Regions from separate parts of the Peribacillus sp. Hz7 genome, predicted to be linked through region 2. Evidence: riboswitches for the same ligand, from Rfam matches in the RefSeq annotation. Region 2 holds a riboswitch; each other region holds the start of a gene.
The links. A riboswitch is a leader RNA that binds a small molecule or an ion and turns the genes downstream of it on or off. The one in region 2 is predicted to bind S-adenosylmethionine.
Positions count from the first base shown of each region.

Region 1: linked by a shared signal. The riboswitch ahead of ACE199_RS08715 (methionine biosynthesis PLP-dependent protein) and the one ahead of ACE199_RS22905 (peptide-methionine (S)-S-oxide reductase) in region 2 are both predicted to bind S-adenosylmethionine.
Region 3: linked by a shared signal. The riboswitch ahead of ACE199_RS10575 (bifunctional homocysteine S-methyltransferase/methylenetetrahydrofolate reductase) and the one ahead of ACE199_RS22905 (peptide-methionine (S)-S-oxide reductase) in region 2 are both predicted to bind S-adenosylmethionine.
Region 4: linked by a shared signal. The riboswitch ahead of ACE199_RS08685 (methionine ABC transporter ATP-binding protein) and the one ahead of ACE199_RS22905 (peptide-methionine (S)-S-oxide reductase) in region 2 are both predicted to bind S-adenosylmethionine.

Region 1 is NZ_JBHHJV010000004.1:235,167-239,127, reverse strand. It holds gene metC (cystathionine beta-lyase) at 1-99, opposite strand, end outside; gene ACE199_RS08715 (methionine biosynthesis PLP-dependent protein) at 99-1,208, opposite strand; SAM riboswitch class I at 1,294-1,408, opposite strand; gene fumC (class II fumarate hydratase) at 1,702-3,084, shown strand; gene ACE199_RS08705 (hypothetical protein) at 3,389-3,715, opposite strand.
Region 2 is NZ_JBHHJV010000041.1:5,406-9,366, forward strand. It holds gene ACE199_RS22900 (helix-turn-helix domain-containing protein) at 1-1,249, shown strand, start outside; gene ACE199_RS22905 (peptide-methionine (S)-S-oxide reductase) at 1,774-2,154, opposite strand; SAM riboswitch class I at 2,243-2,358, opposite strand; gene ACE199_RS22910 (hypothetical protein) at 2,596-3,480, shown strand; gene ACE199_RS22915 (Dabb family protein) at 3,859-3,961, opposite strand, start outside.
Region 3 is NZ_JBHHJV010000006.1:59,368-63,328, forward strand. It holds gene dapF (diaminopimelate epimerase) at 1-10, shown strand, start outside; gene ACE199_RS10570 (spermine/spermidine synthase domain-containing protein) at 432-1,343, shown strand; SAM riboswitch class I at 1,748-1,850, shown strand; gene ACE199_RS10575 (bifunctional homocysteine S-methyltransferase/methylenetetrahydrofolate reductase) at 1,961-3,808, shown strand; gene metH (methionine synthase) at 3,801-3,961, shown strand, end outside.
Region 4 is NZ_JBHHJV010000004.1:228,911-232,871, forward strand. It holds gene ACE199_RS08665 (YheC/YheD family endospore coat-associated protein) at 1-60, shown strand, start outside; gene ACE199_RS08670 (YheE family protein) at 125-334, shown strand; gene ACE199_RS08675 (hypothetical protein) at 498-695, shown strand; gene ACE199_RS08680 (MBL fold metallo-hydrolase) at 747-1,571, opposite strand; SAM riboswitch class I at 1,923-2,026, shown strand; gene ACE199_RS08685 (methionine ABC transporter ATP-binding protein) at 2,087-3,097, shown strand; gene ACE199_RS08690 (methionine ABC transporter permease) at 3,090-3,752, shown strand; gene ACE199_RS08695 (MetQ/NlpA family ABC transporter substrate-binding protein) at 3,819-3,961, shown strand, end outside.

The sequences.
Region 1 (3,961 bases), on a different contig from region 2:
GTGCTGAATCGGAACGCTAACGGCACCAGTTGATGGGTCTACTTTATGTTCATTATGAAGCAAACGTGTTTCAAAGCTAAATTGTTCCCCGTTTTTCATTATAATACCTCCTGTTTTACACGAGCAAAAGCTTGTTCTAGGTCTTGAGTTAAATCGTTATAATCTTCAATGCCAACAGAGAAACGCAGCAGTCGATTACATACGCCAGTTGCAAGTCGCGTTTCTAACGGAATATCAGCATGTGTTTGCGTTGCAGGGTACGTAATGAAGCTTTCGACTCCGCCAAGGCTTTCAGCGAAACAAATTAATTGTAAAGATTGTAAGAATGGATTAACGGCTTTTTCATCGATAATGCGGAAGGAAAGCATGCCGCCTTTTCCTGGATAAAGTACATCTGTAACGCATTCATGATTTGTTAAATATTCAGCAAGTGCTTTAGCATTTTGTTCATGTTGTTTCATGCGCAGAGCTAAAGTCTTCATTCCGCGCATAAGAAGCCAAGAGTCGAATGGGCTCAATACAGCGCCATATCCATTATGGTGGAACGCTAACGCGTCACATAATTCTGTTCCTTTTGCGACAATCAATCCAGCTAGTACATCATTATGCCCGCCCAAATATTTCGTTGCACTGTGAATGACAATATCAGCACCTTCTAAAATTGGCTGTTGAAGGAGTGGGGTATAGAATGTGTTATCCACAATTAATATTAAGTTATATTTCTTAGCAATGTCGGCAACAGCTCGAATATCTGTTTCCTGCATAAGGGGATTTGTTGGGGTTTCTAGAAAGATGGCTTTTGTTTGCGGAGTAATTGCATCTTCAATTTCACTCAAACAACAAGTATCTACATATTTACAGCCTAAGCCCCATTTTTTAAACCCTTGTTCTAAAAGGCGGTACGTTCCACCGTATAAATCGCCGCTAACAATCCATTCATCGCCTGATTCAAATAAAGCTAAGATTGTCGCAATGGCTGCCATGCCTGAACTGCAAGCAAAGCCTCGATCGCCGGATTCAAGATCAGCGATTGCTTGTTCAAGAATTTGGCGAGTGGGATTTCCAGTACGAGTATAGTCAAATCCAGTCGATTGCCCAATTCCTTCATGTCGATAAGCAGTTGAGAAATAGACAGGAGGGTTGACTGTTCCTGTAGTTGTTTCGCTTCTATTTCCAATTTGAGCAAGATATGTTTCCTTTTTATACATCACCATCACGGCTCCTTTAAAGATACGAAATAAAAAAAAGTCTTCTTTAAGAAGAAGACTTTAATTTGAGTAAGTTGAGTCATTCTTCTTATCTGCCAAGTTACAGGAACTTGAGGAATTAGCACCTTTTCATTGATCATGGGTCAATGAAGGTTGCTGAGGTGTCAACGGGCCATTCCCTCGACCTCTCTGGATAAGAGTTGAAATAATTTGTTTTTTTTGAATTTACTATACATTTTTCTTAATGTCAATACCAATGGAAGATTTGTTCGATGATATCGTTAATCTTTATATTGTCTATTTTGTTTACAGACATACATAAACTAATGAATTTTTTCGTATAACGTACGAAAATAAGCTATTTTTTTGCTATATACATGGAAAACTTGTACAATGTAAATGAGAATCAATATCAATGAATGGCATGTGGTCTATTAAGAGAAACTAATTAACGGACTATATGATTTTATATGTAAATGGGAGGCAAGGAATAATGGAATTTAGAATTGAAAGTGACACGATGGGTGAGGTAAAGGTCCCTGCAGATAAATATTGGGGAGCTCAAACAGAGAGAAGTCGCAATAATTTTAAAATTGGTAAGGAAAAGATGCCAATTGAATTAATTCGGGCATTCGCTTATGTAAAACAAGCAGCAGCTAAAGTAAATCATAAGCTTGGAGATTTATCAGAAGCGAAGAAAAATGCTATTATAACGATTTGTAGAGAAATTTTGGATGGAACGCTTGATGAGCACTTTCCGCTTGTTGTTTGGCAAACGGGTAGTGGGACGCAAAGTAATATGAATGTCAATGAGGTTATTGCTAATAAAGGTAATAAGTGGTTGGAGGAGATTGGAGAATCGGAAAGACTTCATCCAAATGATGATGTAAATAAGGCACAAAGTTCGAACGATACGTTTCCAACGGCGATGCATATTGCTGCCTATATGGAAGTAGTCAATCAACTAATTCCAGCTATTAAAGTACTGCGTGATACGTTTAAAGAGAAGGAAAAAGAATTTTGGGATGTAGTGAAGATTGGTCGAACACATCTTCAAGATGCGACACCTCTTACATTAGGTCAAGAAATATCTGGATGGAGAGCGATGTTAGATAAGAGTTTAGCTATGGTAGAAGAGAGCAGTCAAAAATTATTGAACTTAGCTCTTGGTGGGACAGCGGTAGGAACAGGGATTAATACAGACCCTGAATTTCCAGAGGAATCAGCGAAACAAATTGCTGAGGATACGGGACATCCGTTCCAAACATCTGATAATAAATTTCATGCGCTGACAAGTCATGATGAAATGGTCTACGTCCACGGTGCGTTAAAAGCACTAGCTGCTGACTTAATGAAAATTGCTAATGATATTAGATGGTTAGCAAGTGGTCCAAGAAGCGGTATTGGCGAAATTGCGATTCCAGAAAATGAACCAGGAAGTTCTATTATGCCAGGTAAGGTAAATCCGACTCAAAGTGAAGCCTTAACGATGATTGCGACTCAAATCGTTGGAAATGATGCGACCATTGGATTTGCAGCCAGCCAAGGTAATTTCGAGCTAAATGTCTTTAAACCGGTTATTATTTATAATTTTTTACAATCGGTTAAATTATTAACAGAGGGAATTCTTTCTTTCAATAACAACTGTGCGGTTGGAATTACAGCGAATGAAGAAGCTATTAAACAAAATGTAGAACGATCTCTTATGCTTGTTACGGCGCTTAATCCATACATTGGTTATGAAAGAGCGGCGAAAATTGCGAAACACGCATTTAAGGAGAATTCTACTTTGAAAGAAGCAGCCCTTCAACTTGGTTATTTAACAGAAGAAGAGTTCGATAAATGGGTCGTCCCAGCTAATATGGTGAATAAATAAGAAAGTTTAATGTACCCTTTCGCATGATTGTGAAAGGGTACATTTGTCATGGTCTCAGAAATATGCACATGTACACTTAATATGCGAAGAAAATAAAGTAGAAATTAATGAATGATCGTAATGGAGATAACATCTATGAGGAATCAATCTATTTTTGAAGAAAAGTGATGGATTTCCCCATTCAGTACTGAATGGGCAAGTTCCATACTTCATAATTCATGGGATAATCTAAGCTTAAGACAAACAGGTGGTAATGCTTGTTGAAAGGACATCCAATGAAGGGATGCCTTTCTAAATGATGGTTTTAATTAAAAGGGAGGGTGTATTGGTGGACATTTTCAATTGGATTTGTGACGATTAAACGGTTACCAGAAAAGCTCCAATTCGCCAAATCATAGCAAAGGTATCTAGTTGGGATTTCATCATCATCTACTTCAATTGTTTTTAGACGAAGAAGCTCGCCTTCAAATGGCCGAAGTCTTTCTAATTCTTCTTCTAAGTTTATTGCTACTTCAAAACTAGGAGTCGTTTTCTGAATACCGTTACTCTCGAAGAGGACCTCTACTTGTTTCCACTCTACTGGATTAGAATCCGTCTTTTTTTCGAATAAATATACATCAGCAAACTGCATATTATCACTCCCTTTCTATATTATTCCAATTATAACATATACAGATAAAATAAAAAATACAAAAATACCTAAAAAGTTAAAATTTTACAGAAAATTCACAATTGTACGTTGTTTTTATCAGGTGAATAAATGCTTGAATATGTGAAAAAAATACTGTTTTAATCCAAATTTCAAACAAAGCTCTTTATTTAAATAAATAGGAAAATAAAAAAACCTCCTTTTTATTATTATTGTAGTAAAAGGTGT
Region 2 (3,961 bases):
CTTATACGGAGCTGAAATTCAGGATAGTAAGGGGATTGTACGAGGAAAAGCTGAATTACGGCCAATTGCTATGGAGATTTTCAATTCTGAAAAGCAGCAAATGTGGTTATCACTCGTGGAATCTACACTTAGCTCACTAGATGAATGGACGGCCGACTTATTTGACCTGATTTCTTATTTGTGGATCGTACAGCCTAAAGATGCTGATGGCTACATCAAATTCCACAGTGATGAAGCCTTGAAACTTCGATTTGCTGATGCAATGAAGGAAGATTTCTATATTCGTGAAAAAGAGCGCTTTAGCATTATGAAACGTGTTGCCGCCCTTTCAAGTATTTGGGTATCTATGCGTGGTGACAATATAACCGTGATCGACAGGGAAAAGATTTCAGACGAACAGCAATATGATTTCACAACATTTAATCGCATGTTTGACATCGGAAGCTTAGATATGGCTTACGATAAAAAGACGGGAAAGGCAAAAGGTATTTACTCTTTACAAATTCGCCCTGCACCTATTCTTTCATATTATTTAAACAGTGAGCAGCAATCTTTTGGGGCCCTTGATTTAAAAGTCTTTCAATATAGCCACTATACACAACGTGAACACAAACGTTTAACACGCTATTTAAATTATCAATGGAAAATACGGACGTTAAAACGCAATTTACATCAACCATTTAAGATTAAGACACTATTAGATGTTGTTGCTTTCCCTAAAAGCTATAATGGTGTACAAATACGTGATCGTCTTGAATCTGTACTAGATGATCTTCAGCGCGATTATGTCATCAAAAACTGGTATTACACAGAACCAATTGATGAAGAACGTATCGGGAAGCGCTTCTGGATACAAAAATATTGGGGGCCACTAACTGTGGTAATCGTACCACCGGATGAGATTATTGCAGAGAATCTAAAGAAAATTAATATCGAGACTTTAGCTTCGCCAGCTGTAAATGAGCTGGCTGCTACTGTAGTGACTCCCCCTATTATCGAACAGCTACCTGGAACTTCTGAACAAATAGCAATGGACCTAGAAGAAAATACGCTTATTGAAATTTCACCAGAGTATATAGCCGATTTAATTGAACAGGAAAAATTAAGTATTCGTAAAGCTGCTGCAGAAATGGGGCTTTCCCATAGTACCCTTCTTCGTTATTTGAATAGGCAAAACAAACGCTTCAACAAGAGGAATATTTCAAAGTTAGAGCACTGGGCTAAACAAAAACAACGCACAAAAAGATAAAAGATGAAAAAGTCGCAATAAGGTTCAGTACTAGTATTCGTTTAATCAGAGGCAAAGTAAAAATAATTTCTTTTGATAAAGCCCTCACTCTAAGAGGAAATGCACAAAAAAACCCTCTGAAGCTCAGAGCCCCAAGGGTTTGAAAAAACTTTAAAATTTTTTACTACACAGGTTGGACCTAAGAATGCACCATGTTGAGGGAAATGCACCACTTTTTCTATATGAATATGTAACAAGGATTTACCCATAAATGCTGATATATCAAGGGATTAACCCCATTTCATAGAAATAAATACTACACACTTTGGACGAAGTCACAAAAAAATGCACCATTTTCGTTCAATATGTGTACCATTGTGGTGCATTTCATTCGGAAGTGGTGCATTTTTGATATGCTAGAGATCCAAAGCCGTCTAGCATAAGAAAGGTGGGACAAATTGTTGAATTACGCCAATGTTTCTTATCATTTTAGGCGAAAAGACTCCCACTTCAAAGTTTCATTAGAAAATTAAGTGATGGGTAGTTCAATAAGACATTAATTCGATCTCTTTCAGGTCATTAATATATTCACACGCCGGGGTAATTTTTGTAATAACTTCATCTTTAAAAATATGTTTTAGCTCGCTTTTCTTTTGTTTAGCTAATGTTAATTGGTTTTTATCAGAGAAGAAAATCAATGATTGGTTTTTAAATGACTGACCTTCTCTAGATGTTGGGTCATGTAAGTCAAAAAACAATTCTAATAAGTCATTATAAGATACTTTCCAAGGATTAAACCATATTTCTACTATGTCTAGATTTGCCCCTCTTAGATGTCCTATTCGAGCATTTTCAATACCATGAAAACCTGTAATAAAAGCTTTTTGACTAAAAAATTCGCTTGCACCAAACACTGCTTTTTCCATTTAAATTCGCTCCTTTGAGCGATAAGCCTCTTTCCATCCAAAAAACCTCTCTTTAAATAAAGAGAGGTTCGTATTATTACATACATTCCTCTCATCTTTCAAAGGTTAACACCTTTGCAGGAATTAGCACCGTTCAAGACAATATTTTGACTTGATGGTTGCCGGGTTTCACAGGGCCTGTCCCTCTACCACTCTGGATAAGAAGTTATCGCTATTTATTTTTATTTAACTAGTTGATTGTTATTGATAGTATCATTCAGTTATCTAAAATTCAAGTACTATCATAAAAATTCTCATTGAAAGTAACGAAATATTTTTTTAGAATTCATTCTAATACATAAATACAGCTATACAGGAATATGTATTTAGATTACTTTTTATTTAAATGAAAAGATAGGCGGCTCTCATCTTCAAACTTTTGTTGATCCGGAGGGAAATCAAATGAGGAAATTAAAATATTGGGGAGTAGCGGTGGTAATTGGGTTGTTGATTGGTGTAGCATTTTGGTGGGCAACATCCGAAGTGAAAGACCGAAAGGACCCACTGAACCAATCTGACGCATTTGTATACAGTGATAACGGCATACTTTATTGGTTTGAACTAACTAGTGAAAAAGGGAAAGTGAAAGGTACACTTCATCAACAGAAAATCATAGAAGAAGTCGGTAAAGTACCGTTTATGGAAGAAAAAAAATCCCCCCTGACTGGAGAAACAACTGAAAAAGGATATGAATTTAAGGTGAATAATGGTGAGAAAATCATAACGTTTGACGCTTGGTTTTCTAAGGGAAATCTTGTAGTACAAAAGCAAGAAAACAAGGATAACAAATTATACAAGGCTGTTGACCAAGAAGAACTCGATAAATATGTAAAAGCGCTACAACAAGAGTTGCAAATGGCCATCTATCATTCGGAAGAAAAAGAAAAGAACCGTTTAAGAAAGTTTTTCTCCGATCTTGATAGTGTGTACGGATATCTTTACTCCGCGGAGAACGAATCGTTCCAGCTCTTCGTCAAAATCGATGAAGCCCTACTCCAAGGCGAATTGACAGGTTCTCTTCTTATGATGACTGACACGGGGAGTAAAACCAACCCGTACGAAGAAACCAGATATGCTTTGAACGGAATAACAGACGGACTTATGGTGCGGTTCTTCACCACCGTAGATGGAAAGGAAACCAAGTTGGAAGGTAATTTTCATGAGGGTGCCACTCGTTTCGACCTGTCATTTTGGACGACCGATCAAAAACTGTCGTTTCAGGCTGTAACGGAAGAAGAATTCAAACAGAATTACGAGGAATTTAAAAAGAAGGCACAATTATTCTAAAGGTAGAAGGGCCTCCTCCTTATTGAACTACCGGGTGCTGATTAAACAAGGCCATCAAAATGATGGTCTATTTTTAGGCTCAAAATATCAACAGTATGGTTTAACAACGCCTTTGAACAAAAGGCCTCTCTGAGGGGACTTGGGCAAAAAAAGGAACCTCTGAAGCCGAGAGCCCCAGAGGTTCGAAAAAATTTTTTGCCACACGGTTTGGACGCGAAAATGCACCATGCTAGTGGAAATGCACCATTTTCGTTCAATAAGAAAATTTTCTTGAAAAACTTTCTACAAAAACGCATTCCTGACAAAGAACTGACTATGTAAGATAAAAAAGAGCCAGGCACTTATAGTACACTATTCAGGTTTGGAATTCATATGAAACTAGATTTCGATATCTACCCCAATGCTGTCCACTCGTCCTACCTCTTTAATGAACATGGCAACAGCCTGGTGTTCCTCATTTGATACATATGCATCAAGAGCC
Region 3 (3,961 bases), on a different contig from region 2:
AGTGTTATAAATAAAAAAGGGCGTTTCCGAGTAACATTGGAACGCCCTTTTTGTGTGGATAGATAGTGGGTAAATCGATTTTTGACTTGAATATCAAGAACAATACAGTTGCTAGATAAAGTGAAACTTCCATCAGTGGGGGGGTTCCTTCATCCCCCACTGATGGTTAGTTGAACCAATCGGACCTTTACGGGCAGTTGTCCCCCACCTAGCTTCCTTGCTCATTCAGAATCTTGAGGTGGGGGTCTTACTGCCCGTTAAGTGTGGGATAAAGTCACATAATATAATTGAAATTTATTTATAAGGATTTCATCAATTTTGATTTGTTTAAGTAGCCTTATTTTCTCTAAAGGATAAGGCAGTTGAGGGTTTTAGGAACTTTTATCTTATTCACAGAATAATATTTACAATAAAGACAAGGAGTGATGTGTATGAATCAACCATTTGAATTGCATGGCGATTCTATTAGGGATTATATCTGCAAGGATGAAGAACCTGAAGGTGAATATCGAATTTTACGAACGCTTAGAACTCCTACCCAGCGGATTGCCCTTGTCGATTATAATGGTGAAATGTTGATTTATAGCAATGGTGACGTCATGTTTGGCACAACAGATGATGAGAGTATTTATGCAGAAGTGATGGTACACATTCCAATGGCTGCTGCACGCAAGCGGAAGAATGTTCTAATCATCGGTGGTGGTGGTGGAGTAACGACCCACGAGGCCCTTCGTTATTCCGAAGTGGAGAAAATTACTACCCTTGACATCGACGAAGTGATGATAGATTTCGGTAAAAATTTGGAGGCTTTGGTCCAATTTAATCAAGGTTCATTGAATCATCCTAAAGTTCAAGTCGTAATTGAAGATGGCAGAAAGTTTGTCGAGAAAAACGGGGAAAAGTGGGATGTTATTATTATCGACCTTCCTGAGCCAACTGACAAATGTCCTGAGCTTTCCCGTCTCTTCAGCAGGGAGTTTTATAGCATCTTGAAAGACCGTTTAGAACCAGGGGGTGCAATCACTGTAGCTTGTTCCGCTTTTCCCTGGATGCCTGAGTACTTTTGGAGTATACAGAAAACCCTCAAAAAAGCTGGTTTCTATGTACTGCCATATCACAATTTCTTCCCGGAAGAGGGAGAGGATTGGGCGTTTTGTCTCGCTACAACGTCTCCTGTTAAAGCAAATGATTTACGTATGTTAGTTCCAACGCAGTACCTGTCACCTGAACGACTAACAGACATGTTTTATATGCCGTTTCATTTTGTGAACTTTAAGAATAGAGGTAAAGTCCAAACAGACAGCAATACGGTGTTGCTTGATATTGTAAATGAAGCTGATTGAGTTGAGATTTATCATTTTCTATTTGACCCCCAGAGTGTACCCCCTCAAGCTAACCATGTAAATGACTAGATGCGAGATAATCTTTGTTTCAAAACTAGCGAGTGCTGAAAAAGTAGACAGGCCAAAGAAGCCTATTAAAACGCAATGTTTTCGCTAGACATTTTGTCTAGGCTGCCTTGCCATTTCATACACAATTCCTAGAATGTTAAATAAATAGTTAGGGGAATGACAAAATAAGGTAAAAAACGAATATTGTTCGTGATTTGTCTCTAATTCTTAGTTATTTTGTTTGAAAAATTCAAAAATTGGCTAGAAGGTATTGAATTTCATCATTGTTTCATGTAAATTAAGAATAATTATATTGTAATTTAATTTGAAATGTTTAGAAAAGTTTATATAAATCAATCTTATCGAGAGAGGTGGAGGGACTGGCCCGATGAATCCTCAGCAACCAGCTGTTTGAGCTAAGGTGCTAAATCCAGCAAGCGGGCGCTTGATAGATGAGGAGAATGTTTCTTATGAAGACCTTCTTCTTTTTATAGATGGAAGGTTTTTTCTTTTTCTTACACCATTGAAATAAAGCGGAAACTGAATTGTTTTTGGGAAAGGGTGCACATATGGAGTTTCGTAAAGAGCTAAAGCAAAGAATTTTAATTGGGGAAGGAGCAATGGGGACACTATTGTATTCCCGTGGCATCGACCATTGTTATGAAGAATTAAACTGTACAGAGCCTGATCAAATTGAAGCGATTCATCGTACTTATTTGGATGCAGGTGCTGATATTTTACAATCGAATACGTATGGAGCAAATTTTCATAAATTAAAGCGCTATGGATTAGAAGATCAAGTGAGTCAGATTAATCGCCAAGGAATTGCCATTGCTAAAAAGGTTGCGCAAGGGAATGCGTTTGTGTTTGGAACGATTGGTGCTTCTAGAAGTATTCGAAAATCTGATTTAAGTTTAGAAGAAATTAAACGTAGTTTCCGTGAACAGCTATATAGTTTACTGCTTGAAAGTCCTGATGGATTATTATTCGAAACATATTATGATTTGGAAGAATTGGAAACAGTGTTGCAAATTGCAAGACAGGAAACGAACATTCCAATTATTACGAATGTTACGTTGCATGAACTTGGGAATTTACAAAACGGTGTTCAGTTAAATGAAGCATTTAAGCGGTTAGAACAATTAGGTTCAGACGTAGTCGGACTTAATTGCCGTTTAGGTCCGCATCATATGATTCGTGCGTTAGAATCTGTTCAACTTCCAAGTCATGCCGCGCTTGCTGCGTACCCTAATGCGAGTTTACCAGATTATGTGGATGGCCGATTAGTGTATGATGCAGCACCGGAATACTTTGGCTCAAGCGCGCTTCAATTACGTGATCAAGGAGCATCCATTATTGGCGGATGCTGTGGTACGACACCACAGCATATTACAGCAATGAAAGCAGCTGTTTCTGATTTAGCTCCAATCGTTGAGAAAAAAATGCACGCAGCGAAAGTGGAAACAATTGAAGTTCGGGAACAGGATCGCACCCCTGCTTTATATGAAAAAGCGAAAACAGAAAGAACGATTTTAGTAGAGCTAGATCCACCTAAGAAACTGGGGATCGAAGAGTTTATGAAAGGGTCTAAAGCTTTGAAAGAAGCTGGAGTTGATACGATTACGTTAGCGGATAATTCGCTCGCTTCTCCTAGGATTTCTAATGCAGCGCTGGGTATGTTAATTAAATCACAGCTTGATTTAAATCCGCTTGTGCATATTACATGTCGTGATCGAAACTTAATTGGATTACAATCGCATTTAATGGGCCTACAAACTCTAGGATTAAATGAAGTATTAGTTATTACAGGAGATCCTTCGAAAATTGGTGATTTCCCAGGTGCAACATCTGTGTATGATTTATCTTCTTTTGATTTAATTAGTTTGGTTAAGCAATTTAATGAAGGACTTTCGTATTCTGGACAAAGTCTTGGCCAAAAGACGAATTTTAAAATTGCTGCGGCTTTTAATCCAAATGTGAAATATTTAGATAGAGCGGTTCAACGAATGGAAAAGAAAATTGAGTGCGGCGCTCATTCATTTTTAACACAGCCGATTTATTCCACTTCACAGATTGAAGAAGTATACGAAGCAACGAAGCATTTAGAGACACCTATTTTTGTCGGCATCATGCCGTTAACTAGTACTCGTAATGCCGAATTTATTCATAATGAAGTACCTGGAATTAATTTGCCAGATCATGTTCGCCGGGCAATGGCAGCAGCAGGTAATGACCCAATTCAGGCGCAAAAAGAAGGTGTGGCAATCGCACGAGAACTTGTGGATGCGGCAATGGATAAATTTAAAGGTATTTATTTAATTACTCCATTCCTTCGTTATGAAATGACGGCGGAGTTAACGCGCTATATTAGAACGCTTGATCAAACAAAAACATCTGAGGTGGCAGCATATGAGTAAAAAGTCAATTAACGAACAACTACAATCAAAAATTCTATTACTGGATGGCGCAATGGGTACGATGCTACAAGCCGAAAATTTAACAGCTGAAGATTTTGGTGGAGAACAATATGAAGGCTGTAATGAATATTTAACGCTGACTCGTCCAGATGT
Region 4 (3,961 bases), on a different contig from region 2:
CTGCATCAATTAAAAAATTTATTTATTGAATTAAAATACCCAAATGATGATAAAAAATAACCTCTTCTATTCTTTTTTCCAGTATAATGAAACAAATGGAAATAGCTATAGAGGAGGTTTTTTCATGATTACTCATTTTCAATGGAAACCGTTGTTCAAAGACAATACTTTACCTGGCTGGAAAATTTCTTTTTATGTAAACAAACAACATTATCAAGCCATTTACCATAAAGATGGACAAATTGAATGGAAGAACATACAGCCTTCGGATAATTTAGAAGCTGAATTAAAACAAGCTATACATGAGCTCATGCTATTTCATGTATATGAGTGATACAACTGGTCCTCTGCGTTATAAATATACGCTGAATAAAAAAGACCCTTCCTTGCTCAAACTATAATGACAACTTCCGTCAGTATTTCATTGCCCTGATGGCTAGTTGAATTAAAGATAGCACTGTATGTTGCAAAATACAGAAGCTAAGGAGGGAATTATTTTGGACGACAAAGAAAAATATACGTTTTTGAAAGATTCAGAATACGATAAAAAGGACTCTGTTTATTTAGACGTTGACCGTATTATCAATGAAGGAATGGCTGGAGGAAATGTCTATACATCAGGTAATAACCAAAACATCGAAGAAGCTCATGAATTCTATGATGAAGCGCCTCCTAATGTAAATAGTTTAGATTAATTAAATGTGAGCTGGCCCTATAAGGTCAGCTCACATTTATTTACTACCTATTCATCTTACACTAGTGAATTGCGCCTTTCTAAGAATGGACGTAATAATATGTTTCGAATCCCATTCATAGTCCGAGTACTCTATAATCGGATACTGCTTCGGGAAAACCTTCTGTTGAATCTCCTCAACGGTTAACCCTTGTTGATGCAGTCGAATAATTTCTCCCTGTAAATTTTCTAAATAGTCAAGCTTAACTTGAAATAGTTCCCTTCCATTTGGAAGATAGCCTGCATGACAACAGAAAACTTCTTGAAAATCATATCGCAATACCTTCTTAATAGAATGTATAATTGTCGGAATAGACTCCTCCTGCAAAATCACTTTTGTTTTTGGCGTAACAAATAAGTCTCCTGAGAAAAGTACACCGTTGCTTTGATTCAAATAAGACATATGATCCCTTGCATGTCCCGGTGTAAAAATAGCCTTCCATGTATGATGATGAGATTGTATCGTTTCTCCAATTGGGCGTGCTTGAAACCCTTCTCGCACTCCCCAAATCCGTTTACGATAATCCGGATATTCTCCCTGTTTTGAACAAACATCAAGCGACATCGAATGAATAAATAATGGTACTTGTTTATGTTTTTGAATCCAAGCGCAACCACCTGTATGATCTTCGTGATAATGCGTAAGCACTACTTGATCAAAATCGACCGACTGAAAAAAAGGAATCAAGTCAGACAGTAAAGACTCTGACCCTGTATCAATCATTAGACCATCTGTTACAAAGACATTTACACCCATCTTAGATTGCGCAGATTCTACTTTTCCATGTACCCATTCTACATCTCCTACCCGTTTCCTTTCTATATCCTTATCCCCCATTCGTTTTTATTGATGTCTATCAGATGAAGCCTTATTACTATTAACTGTATATAAGACACATAACACTTACAAGGAATATATGGAAAATATTAAGAATGGAAAGGCACACTTCCATAACTAATAATAAATTCATCAAAATCACAGATCTATTTCTTATCTAAAAATAACAAATACACCTAAGCTTCAACTAACAATTTTCAGATAGAAAGAGTAAGTTAAATCCTATAATGTAATAATATACAAGGATTTTTGAATATTATTACATTATTCACTGAAAAAATATATTGACTTTTCAAACTATAACAAATAATATTCTAATATAAATATTCTAAAATATCTCAAAATAATAAATACTTATCAAGAGTGACCGAGGGATCAGGCCCAATGACGTCCGGCAACCTCCTATTTAGGAACGGTGCTACTTCCTGCAGAGATACAATTCTGGAAGATAAGTCGTGATATAGATTATGTCGCCTCTTTCACTCAGAAAGAGGCTTTTTTAGGGGGGAACGTCCATGATTGAAATTCGATCGTTACGAAAGGAATACATCACGAAGAAAAGTCGAGTTGTCGGAGTTGATGATGTATCCTTGACGATTCAAAAAGGAGAAATTTTTGGAATTGTTGGATATAGCGGTGCTGGTAAAAGCTCCTTAATTCGTTCGATTAATTTATTAGAACGTCCGACAAAAGGCCAAGTAATTATTGATGGTGTTGATTTAACGAAATTATCGGGTCAAGCATTACGAAAACAACGACTGAAAATCGGAATGATTTTTCAGCACTTTTCACTCATCAGTTCGAAAACAGTGTTTGATAATGTTGCTTTCGCCTTAAAAGCTGCACATCAATCGCCTGAAGCCATTCGCAAACGTGTGCTTGAATTACTCGAAATCGTTGGTCTTAGTGATAAAAAAGATGTATACCCTGCTCAATTAAGCGGTGGACAAAAACAACGTGTTGGAATTGCCCGTGCATTAGCAAACAATCCTACCGTTCTTTTATGTGATGAGGCAACATCTGCCCTTGACCCAACAACAACAAAAGCCATTTTACAATTACTGAAAAAAATTAATAAAGAGTTCGGAATTACAATCGTCTTAATTACCCATGAAATGGAGGTTGTAAAAGAACTTTGTCATCGGGTAGCCGTTATGCAAGATGGGCGCATAATTGAAGAAGGCGATGTATACGGTGTGTTCGCTCAACCTAAACAAGCATTAACGAAACAATTTATCGAAAGCGTCTTAGATTTTGAACTTCCTTCTCATTTAATTACGGAAAGTAAAGGAAGCATTATCAAAATTAAATTTGAAGGACAGCTCGCTAGTGAGGCCATTCTTTCAGACTTATTACAAGAACATCCTGTAAAAGCCAATATTTTGCACGGAAAAATCGAATATATCCAAAACATTCCTTTAGGCATACTTATTGTTGAATTAACCGGGAACACTAATGACATTCAAGCGGCTTTAGACTATATCAACAAACGAACTAGCTATGTGGAGGTGATACATCATGCTTGAATCGATTACAGCTATACTTCCCGATCTTAATAAAGCATTCCTAGAAACGGTGTATATGGTTGGCATCTCGCTTATCATCGCCCTGTTTCTCGGTTTACCGCTTGGAGTTTTACTCTTTATAACAGCAAAAAATTTATTTTTTGAAAATGCGTTTATCAATAGTCTGCTTGGATTCATCGTAAACCTTGTACGATCTATTCCATATATCATTCTATTAGTAGCATTGCTTCCTTTCACTAACTTAATAACAGGAACAACGATTGGACCAATCGCTGCCTCTGTTTCATTATCCGTAGCAGCGATTCCGTTTTTCGCTCGAATCGTTGAAACCTCTTTACGTGAAATTGATAAAGGCATTATTGAGGCGGCGATTGCCGTTGGCGCTTCACCATGGATGATCATTAAAGATGTCCTGCTCGCTGAAGCAAAACCAGGCATCATTCAAGGTCTGACCTTAACAACGATTTCACTCATTGGGTTCTCAGCTATGGCAGGGACGATTGGCGGCGGAGGAATCGGCGATTTAGCCATCCGCTTCGGGTACTACCGCTACGACAATACCGTTATGATTCTGACGATTATTGTTCTCATTTGCCTTGTTCAAATCATTCAAATTATCGGGGACAAGCTTTCTTATTTAGTTGATAAACGATAAGCACAATTATTGCTTTCTTCATAGAAAGTTTTAATACATTATTCAATATTTAGGAGGATTTACAAGATGAAAAAATGGGCATCCTTATTACTCGTTCTTGTTCTTGCCCTTGCTTTAGCAGCTTGCGGCAATAACAAAGACGAAGAAAAAGATACGGCTTCAAACACAACTGAAGAGAAAAAAGAACTTAAAATTGGTGCAACAAGTGG